DNA from 4 places in the Streptomyces sp. M2CJ-2 genome. Region 4 is predicted to be linked to each of the others. Evidence: riboswitches for the same ligand, from Rfam matches in the RefSeq annotation. Region 4 holds a riboswitch; each other region holds the start of a gene.
The links. A riboswitch is a leader RNA that binds a small molecule or an ion and turns the genes downstream of it on or off. The one in region 4 is predicted to bind cyclic di-AMP.
Positions count from the first base shown of each region.

Region 1: linked by a shared signal. The riboswitch ahead of JL475_RS01145 (C40 family peptidase) and the one ahead of JL475_RS27465 (transglycosylase family protein) in region 4 are both predicted to bind cyclic di-AMP.
Region 2: linked by a shared signal. The riboswitch ahead of JL475_RS25245 (M23 family metallopeptidase) and the one ahead of JL475_RS27465 (transglycosylase family protein) in region 4 are both predicted to bind cyclic di-AMP.
Region 3: linked by a shared signal. The riboswitch ahead of JL475_RS04595 (transglycosylase SLT domain-containing protein) and the one ahead of JL475_RS27465 (transglycosylase family protein) in region 4 are both predicted to bind cyclic di-AMP.

Region 1 covers NZ_JAESIF010000001.1:171,646-173,839, forward strand. Annotated here, with positions in the region: gene JL475_RS01135 (helix-turn-helix transcriptional regulator) at 1-47, opposite strand, end outside; gene JL475_RS01140 (ATP-binding protein) at 259-717, shown strand; gene JL475_RS01145 (C40 family peptidase) at 812-1,285, opposite strand; cyclic di-AMP (ydaO/yuaA leader) riboswitch at 1,289-1,497, opposite strand; gene JL475_RS01150 (hypothetical protein) at 1,830-2,138, opposite strand; gene JL475_RS01155 (ATP-dependent Clp protease proteolytic subunit) at 2,146-2,194, opposite strand, start outside.
Region 2 covers NZ_JAESIF010000038.1:62,409-64,602, forward strand. Annotated here, with positions in the region: gene JL475_RS25245 (M23 family metallopeptidase) at 91-1,044, opposite strand; cyclic di-AMP (ydaO/yuaA leader) riboswitch at 1,049-1,211, opposite strand; gene JL475_RS25250 (tyrosine-protein phosphatase) at 1,675-2,194, shown strand, end outside.
Region 3 covers NZ_JAESIF010000003.1:66,045-68,238, reverse strand. Annotated here, with positions in the region: gene JL475_RS04600 (polyprenyl synthetase family protein) at 1-62, opposite strand, end outside; cyclic di-AMP (ydaO/yuaA leader) riboswitch at 693-856, shown strand; gene JL475_RS04595 (transglycosylase SLT domain-containing protein) at 869-1,360, shown strand; gene JL475_RS04590 (HAD family hydrolase) at 1,399-2,194, opposite strand, start outside.
Region 4 covers NZ_JAESIF010000046.1:43,369-45,562, reverse strand. Annotated here, with positions in the region: gene JL475_RS27470 (transglycosylase family protein) at 1-494, shown strand, start outside; cyclic di-AMP (ydaO/yuaA leader) riboswitch at 700-867, shown strand; gene JL475_RS27465 (transglycosylase family protein) at 872-1,606, shown strand; gene eno (phosphopyruvate hydratase) at 1,930-2,194, shown strand, end outside.

The sequences.
Region 1 (2,194 bases), on a different contig from region 4:
AGTTCGGCACCCAGTTTCCGGCGGCGTACCGCGGGACCGTGCTGCATCGTTCCCCCTTACTCCCCATGAGCCACCCGCATACGGTCTCTCGTCGCAGAGTTCACCGATTTGAGCGACAGATATATGCATATCTTGGCCGTATCGTCGCCCACACCCTGCGGTGATGGCAGTCTGGCGACGAAGCACCAGTGCGGGACCGTACTCGAATCAGCCGCTCCGTGCCGGACCGTGGACCCGTGGGAAAGGGACGACGTCGCCATGGCAGACCATCTGGAAGCATCCATCACTCTGCCGAGCGATCCGGCCTCGGTTTCCGCCGCGCGCGTCCATGTGATGGACACGCTGGCGGAGTGGGGCATGCCGGCGGACACGGAAGTGTCCGACACCGTGCGGCTGATCGTGTCCGAACTGGCCACCAACGCCGTGCAGCACACCCTCGGGCAGTCGCCCACGTTCACGGTGGACATCGCCCTCGACCACGACGAGCGGTTGCGCATCGGAGTCACCGACAGTCATCCGAGGTTCCCCAAGCGGCTCCCCGCCGCGGTCCAGCAGGACAACGGCCGGGGGTTGGTCATCATCCGCTGGCTGACCGCGGAGCGCGGCGGCAGGATGAGGGTCCGCCCCACCAGGGACGGCGGCAAGACCGTCTTCGTCGTGCTCCCGTGGGCCGTCCCGGCCGAGCCGGTCACGGCGGCGGGACGGCAGGAGCCGTAGGGGCCACGACGGAACGGCACGGCTCAGCCGCGTCGGTGACTCCCCGACAAAGCGGCGGAGGCGGCGACAGGGGGGTGTGCCGCCGCCCCGCGGCTCAGCCGACCCGGCCGTACCAGACGCTGCGGGTCCAGATCTTCTGCAGGCGCACCACGTCCCCGGTCTTCGGGGCGTGCCAGATCTTGTTCTGGCCCGCGTAGATGCCGACGTGGTAGATGTTCTGGCCCGAGTGGAAGAACACCAGGTCGCCCGCCTTGCGTTGGGAGGCCGAGACCTGGCGTGTCTTGTTGTACTGCTGGGCGGCGGTGCGCGGCAGTTTCTTGCCCGCCTTCTTGAAGGAGTAGAGGGTCAGGCCGGAGCAGTCGAAGCGGGACGGTCCGGTGGCGCCCCACCGGTAGGGCGAACCCTCCTTGGACGCCGCGACCTGGAGGGCCTTGGTGGCCGTACTCGCTGCCGCCGCCTCCGAGGCGGCACCGGGAACCACGAGCGAGCCGCCCACGGCGGCGAGGGTGAGAGCCGAGGCCGTGCCGGCCCGAGCCATGAGAGACGGGACACGATTGAGCGCGGACATGCGCAACCCTTCGTCAGCCGCCTGTGAAGGATGACCTGTCGGATTCGGGCTGGCGAAGTTGCCCGGCCGCACATGTGCGGCTTCACCCCAAGGGCTGCTCGGAACGAGAACCTCCGCTCCGGCGACCCGTCGTGCTCGGGTCCTCCACTCCTGCCGATCCACTCCTGTCGACCGGTCATCCGGGCGGCGGCAGGACTCGGCGTCCGCCCGGATCGCCCCGCCGCGGCGGCGGGGGCTTGTCGTCAGTGAGCGATCTTGGCAATGGTCGGCCCGAAATCCCACTGGAACCGGGGGTTTGTGTTGTTACTCACCACTCATCCGTTCGGGTGGACAGCGCTGCGTTCGGGGCACCGTCCAGGGTGCCGAGGAGCCCCGGACCAGCATCGGAGTACTTGATTCCGAAATGGGGTGCGCGTGGTGCGCAACCTCGGCGGCCCGAAAAGAAGTCGCGCATCTACGCCGCATGGGGGTACGTCTTTTGGTCCGTTTCGACTCAGGTGCGGACGTGACGCCGGCGCACGCCCCGTCCGGACCGGTAGGGGCGTCAACTGCCGGAGCCCGGAGGCAGGATGACGCGGGCCGTGCGTCGCTCGCCGTCCAGCACCCGCAACGCGCGGGCCAGGGTGGCGGTGTGCAGTTCGGTCTCGCCGCGCCGGTGCATCAGGGCCAGTGCGTCGCGCAGGGCGACGGCCTTGCCGACCAGTGCCTGCGCGGCACGCAGTCCCCGGTAGGTGTCACCGTCGCGGGCCGGGTTGATCCGGCCGAGCAGGTCGACGGCCTCGAGGTAACGGTCGATCAACTCGGCCTCGGCGCTGGTCAGCGCGGGCAGCGGCGGTAGTTCGGGTGGCAACATCGGCGGCTCACCTCGTGCCGGGAGTGGCCTGGAGGCCCTCGCGGCGGGTCACGATC
Region 2 (2,194 bases), on a different contig from region 4:
GCGAGAACGTTGAGGGCGAAACACGGCGAAGGCCGGACCCCGGGATCGGGGTCCGGCCTTCGCCGTGCGTCAGGCGGGTCGTCGCGGGGGTCAGGCGATGGAGATGCCCTTCGCACCGAGGTAGGCGACCGGGTCCACGTCCGAGCCGTAGTTCGGCGTGGTGCGGATCTCGAAGTGCAGGTGCGGGCCGGTCGAGTTGCCGGTGGACCCCGAGAGGCCGACCTGCTGGCCGCCGCTCACGGTCTGGCCGGCCGAGACGGACAGCGAGGACAGGTGGGCGTACTGGGCGTAGTGGCCGTCCTCGAGCTTGATGACGACCTGGTTGCCGTACGCACCGGCCCAGCCCGCGGAGACGACGGTGCCCGGGCCGACGGCCTTCAGGGAGGTACCGGTCGGAATGGCGAAGTCGACACCGGTGTGGTAGCCGCTGGACCACATGCTGCCGGCCACCTTGTAGGCGGTGCCGAGGCCGCCACCGGGCACCGGCGAGCTGTAAGCGGAGGTGTTCGCGGCCCGGTTCGCGGTCGTGGCGCCGGAGGAGGCCTTCGGCGCGGACTGCTCGGACTGCTTCGGCGCGGAGGACGGAGCGGACGAAGAGGGCAGACCCAGGGAACCGGAAGGACCGGAAGAGGCCGACTTCTTCGGCGTGCTCGTCGCGGCCTCGCCGTCGACGGAGAGCTTCAGACCGGGGTGGATGAGCGACGGGTCGTCACCCACGGCCTCCCGGTTGTCGGCGTAGAGCTGCTTCCAGCCGCCGTCTATGTTCTCGGACTCGGCGATCTTCGCCAGGTAGTCGCCGCCCTTCACGATGTACGTGCGGGCGACGCCGTCCTTGCCGCTGTCGGCCTTCTTGCCGTCGGCCTTCTTGTCGGCGACGGAGAACGACTGGACTGCCTTCTCCGGGGCCGCCTGCGCAGGGGCGGCGTTCGCTCCGGTGGCGCCGAGAAGCGGCAGGGCGAGCGCGACGCCACCGGTGCCGGCGACGGCGATGGAACGGGTGAAACGCAGAGCGCGGGGACGGCGGTGCTTACCCTTTGCGGGCATGACGAATTCCTCTCCGGCGCCTACGAGGTGAGCTGTCGGGTTCGGACTGGAGATGCCCGGCCGCGTCGAGACGCGACTTAACCCCGAGCCTGTTCCGGAGACCGGAACAGGCGGTGGTACCTGTGGGTCCCCCGCTCCTGCCGTACACGGGTCAGTGTGTGCGGGCTCCGGGCGGCGGCAGGATTAGGCGTCCGTCCGGATCGATGGCGAACGTAGGCGACCACGCCACAAAGGGACAAGCGCGATGTTCCGAGCGAAGGCCCTTTTCTGTGCCCCATTGACCTGAATTCCGTCACACAGAGTCGCCCCGGATTTCCCGCACCCCCCGAATTCCCTTGCGAAACACCGGAATTACGTGAACATGGCGACAACGCATCGTCACCGATATGACGATGCTCACCACACCCTCCCCATATCCCCTTCCATCGGGGCACGTTGTGTCGAATGGAACTAAACGGACAGAACGCCTTCAATTACCCGATCGGGGGCGCTCCGCTCCGGCCGGACGGCGGGCCCGGAACGCCCGTGCCGACCGATCCGCGGACAACTCATTGCCCCCGACAGGCATGTCGTATCGTCGAGTGACACCCGTCGGCGCCTCCCCGCCGACGGCGAGAGGGAGGGGCCCCTGTGACGCAGCACATCCCGTCGACCGAACCCGAGCTGACCGGAGTGCGGAACTTCCGAGACGTGGGCGGACTGCCGACCGTGGACGGCCGCCGGGTACGGCACGGCGTGCTGTTCCGCAGCGGTCATCTCGCCCACGCCACCGCGTCGGACGCCGACTTCCTGTCCTCCCTGGGACTGCGCACCGTCTTCGACTTCCGCAACGCGGCCGACCAGAAGCTGGACGGCCACGACATCGAACTGCCCGGCGTGCGCCATGTGAACCTGCCGCTGAGCGACCCGGCCGACGGCGCCCGGTTCTGGAGGATGGTCCGCGACGGCGACCTGGACCAGCTGCGCTCGATCCTCGCCGACGGCAAGGGGGCGGGCCGGATGATCGCCTCGTACCGCGCGATCGTCAGGGAACGCACCGCCGAGCACTCCCAGGTGCTGCGCTCGCTCACCGAGGAAGGCGCCCCCGCGCTGATGCACTGCGCGGCGGGCAAGGACCGCGCGGGCCTGTCGGTGGCGGTGACGCTGCTCG
Region 3 (2,194 bases), on a different contig from region 4:
CGGACATCGGCTTCCAGAGCCTGGTCCCGCACGCTCAGCCCGAATGGCCCGACGACGGTCACGAGGGGTCTCCTGTCTGCTGGTGTCCACTGGCGCTCAGACGTCCTGCACCGTTCACCGAGAGGTCGCTGGTTGTCGACAGGTCGCTGACATCACTCGAGTCAGCGTATCCGGTCATGTTTCGATCACCGCCAGCACCCACATTCCCCAAACTCACCCAAGCACGCGCGAACGGCACGTCACGACGTCCTCCGATATCGGATCACCATCAGATCGTTTCCGATCAGGTGACAAAAAGGGGCATTTGTCAACTTCTCTGACGAAACCCGCCCGCGCACCGGTACACCCCGAACCACATCTCGACACACGATCCATCCTGCCCGCCCCGGTGCCCGATTTGCCGTAATTGACAATCGAATTCCCGTTGGCGGCAAATGCGCCCGCGCGGTGCGGCCAGTGAGGTCGGTCACGCACACCCCGACACCTCCGCGACTCCCCCGTACGGGCGTTTCCCCTTCCACCGAACGCGAGTTGACCGTCGGCACCCGCAGGGGATCAAGTCCCCCAAATAGCCCAAAGCAAGATCAAATGGCGTCATACGTGACGCTCGCGCTTGTTCCCGACATGCGCTCTCGCATACGTTCCCGGCCTGTCGGGCGGACGCCGAATCCTGCCACCGCCCGCACCACCCGTCGATCAACTCACTCACGCACGGCAGGAGCGGGGGACCCAGGTAAGTCGCCGGACCGGTTCGCACCGGGACGGCTCGGGGTGAAGCCATGCCCTCAGGGGCGCGGCCGGGCACTCTCCCGCCCGAACCCGACAGCTCACCTCGCAGGCGTAGGAGAGGAACGCACACATGCCCGCCATGCCCGCATCCGGTCGGCGCCGCTTCGGCCGCACCCGCCTCGTCCGCTCCCTCGCCGTCGCCGGCGTCGCAGCGATCGCCCTTCCGGTGTTCGGCGCCACCAGCGCCGCCGCCGCTCCCGCCACCCCCGTGTCGTCCGCCCCGGCCGCCGCCGGCACCGAGACGGCGTACCCGGACAACCTCGACGGCTGGATCCGCGAGTCGCTGTCGATCATGGCGCGGCACGGCATTCCCGGCAGCTACGACTCCATCCACCGCAACATCATGCGCGAGTCCTCCGGCAACCCGCAGGCCATCAACCTGTGGGACTCCAACGCCGTCGCCGGCACCCCGTCGAAGGGCCTGCTGCAGGTCATCGACCCGACCTTCCAGGCGTACCACGTGCCCGGCACGGCCTTCGACCCGTTCGACCCGGTCGCGAACATCACGGCTGCCTGCAACTACGCGGCGGACCGCTACGGCTCGATCGACAACGTCTTCGGCGCCTACTGAGACGTCCGGGCGCACCGGGGCACGCCCGGCCCACGGGGTCACCCGTCGGCGCGGAGGCCGGGACGGCACGTGTCGGGGCGCGTGCCGCCCCGCCCCACCCCGCCCGCTGTGCCGAACAACCGCTCGAGGACGACGGCCACGCCGTCGTCCTCGTTCGTCGTGGTGATCTCGTCGGCCACCGCCTTCAGCTCGGGGTGCGCGTTGGCCATGGCGACACCGTGGGCCGCCCAGTGGAACATCGGGATGTCGTTGGGCATGTCGCCGAAGGCGACGGTCCGTTCCCGGCTCAGCCCCAGGTGCTCGGCGGCCAGCGCCAGCCCCGTCGCCTTGGTGACACCGCACGGCTGGAGTTCCACGGTGCCCGGCCCCGACATGGTGACCGTGGCCAGCGAACCGACCACCGAACGCGCCGTCGCCGCCAACTCGTCGTCACTCAGGAAGGGGTGACGCAACAGCACCTTGGTGATCGGCAGCACCCACAGATCGTCCCGTCGGCCGATCCGGACGGCGGGCAGCGTCGGGTGCGGCATCCGGTAGCCCGGCTCGATCAGGGTGAGTCCGTCGACCCCGTCCTGGTCGACCGCGGCGTACACCTCCCCCACCTCGGCCTCGATCTTGCCGAGCGCGGTCTCCGCCAGTTCCCGGTCCAGCGTGACGGAGTGGAGCAGCCGGTTCGCGCCGGCGTCGTACACCTGCGCGCCCTGTCCGCACACCGCGAGCCCCGTACTCCCCAGCTTGTCCAGGAGCGGCCGCACTCCGGGGGCCGGGCGGCCCGTCACCACGAGATGCCGGGCACCGGCCCGCGTCGCCAGCGCCAGTGCGGCGAGAGACCGG
Region 4 (2,194 bases):
GCAAGGGCGCTGAGGGCAATAAGGGGCAGAAGGCGGGTGAATCGTCCGAGTACGGCAATTCGGACGCCGAGTCCGGCGCCTCTCCCTCCGCTTCCGCTTCTCCCTCCGCCTCGGCCTCCGCCAAGGGGGATGATTCGGGCAATTCGGGGCAGAAGGCGGGTTCTTCGGACGCGTCCGCGAGCGAGGCCCCCACCGGCCGCCACCGCGGCGCCAGTGCCGAGGAGGAGGCGCACGAGGACCGCGAGGCCGGAGCCTCCGGCCGGCACACCTCGCGCGGCGGTCTCGGCTTCTCGCGCGGCCTCGACGTCTCGTCCCCGGCCGACAGGGCGCCCGCGGGTGCCGGGAGTGACTCCTCGGCCGTCTCCGACTCCCTTGCGCTCGGCGGCTGGCTCGCCCAGTACGGCGGGGGTGGCGAGGGTGCGGGCGCGGCGGGCTCCAGTCCCATCCTTCCCGGTCAGGCGCTTGCCTTCGGGTTCGGATCGGCTGAAGGCTGACGTTCGAACGGACGTGTCGATGGCGGCAGTTGAGGTCACATTTCGCGCTGAATGTCCGTTATAAAGGCGATGAGAGATAGGTCTCAGAAGCCCTGATCGTCTTTGATTATCCGCAGCGAGCGTGTCTACCGTCAGGACCGCTCGCCACCGCGGGCCCCGGCTGCCGCCACGCCGAATCCTGCCAGTGGCAGCACGGGAACAGTCGTCGCGTCATGCGCCGTAGGCAGGAGCGGGGGAACCAAGGTAGGTGCCGCATCCGGTGATTGACGCCGGATCGGCTAGGGGTGAAGCCGTGTCCCGTGAGGGACGCGGCCGGGCAACTCAACCGGCCCGAACCCGACAGCTCACCTCGTAGGCGTCGGTGAGGGGATCCTTCCATGCTGTTTTCCGGCAAGGGCAAGCACCGTCGTCCGTCCAAGGCCACCCGGGTCATCGCCGTCGCAGGCGTCACCGGTGCCGCCGTCGCCGCCCCGCTGATGGCGGCCGGCAACGCTTCCGCAGCCACCGCCTCCGAGTGGGACACCGTCGCCCAGTGCGAGTCCGGCGGCAACTGGTCCATCAACACCGGCAACGGCTACTACGGCGGTCTGCAGTTCTCCGCCTCCACCTGGGCCGGCTACGGCGGCACGCAGTACGCCGCCACCGCCGACCGGGCCAGCAAGGCCCAGCAGATCGAGATAGCCGAGAAGGTCCTCGCGGGCCAGGGCAAGGGCGCCTGGCCGGTCTGCGGCAAGGGCCTGTCCAACGCCGCCTACACCGGTGGCGGCGCCGGCCAGAGCGCCGGGAACCAGAACAACGGTTCCTCGCAGAACACCCAGAAGCAGAGCACTCAGAAGCAGAACACCGGCTCCGTCCCCGAGCGCTCCACCGAGCAGAAGGCCTCCCGCTCCGACGAGCGTCCGGCCGCCGAGAAGGAGACCGTCACCACCCCGACCGGCGAGAAGGTCGAGAAGGGCGACGGCGAGTACAAGGTCGTCAAGGGCGACACCCTCAGCTCGATCGCCGAGGAGCACGATGTCAAGGGCGGCTGGAACAAGCTGTTCGAGCTGAACGACGACATCGTCGAGGACGCCGACCTCATCTACCCGGGCCAGCAGCTGCACCTGAAGTAAGGCGGCGGCCGCAGGCTCAGGGCTCCGTCCCCACGGAGCCCCCTCCCCCTCCCCGCCCCGGTGCGTGTTCCCCGTACGCACCGGGGCGGGGCTTTTCCGTACATGGCGGATCTTTTCGGTGTTCGGCGGTCGGTGCCGACCGGAGGGCGCGAGAGTGGTCCCGGTTTCCGGACCCGTCTTTGTTCCGTTCGGAAACAATTTACTTTCGGTTCCGTCCGAGGGGCGGCCGGTCGGATGGCCGATCGCCCGGAGCCGGATAGGCTCGGTCCCGCAGGGCCCCCGTGGTCCGGCTGATCCACGTCACATCCATGAAGGAGATGCTCGTGCCGTCCATCGACGTCGTCGTAGCCCGGGAAATCCTGGACTCCCGAGGCAACCCCACCGTCGAGGTCGAGGTCGGCCTCGACGACGGCAGCACGGGTCGTGCCGCCGTCCCGTCCGGCGCCTCCACCGGTGCCTTCGAGGCCATCGAACTCCGTGACGGCGACCCCGACCGTTACCAGGGCAAGGGAGTGGAGAAGGCCGTCCTGGCCGTCATCGAGCAGATCGGCCCGGAGCTGGTCGGCTACGACGCCACCGAGCAGCGCC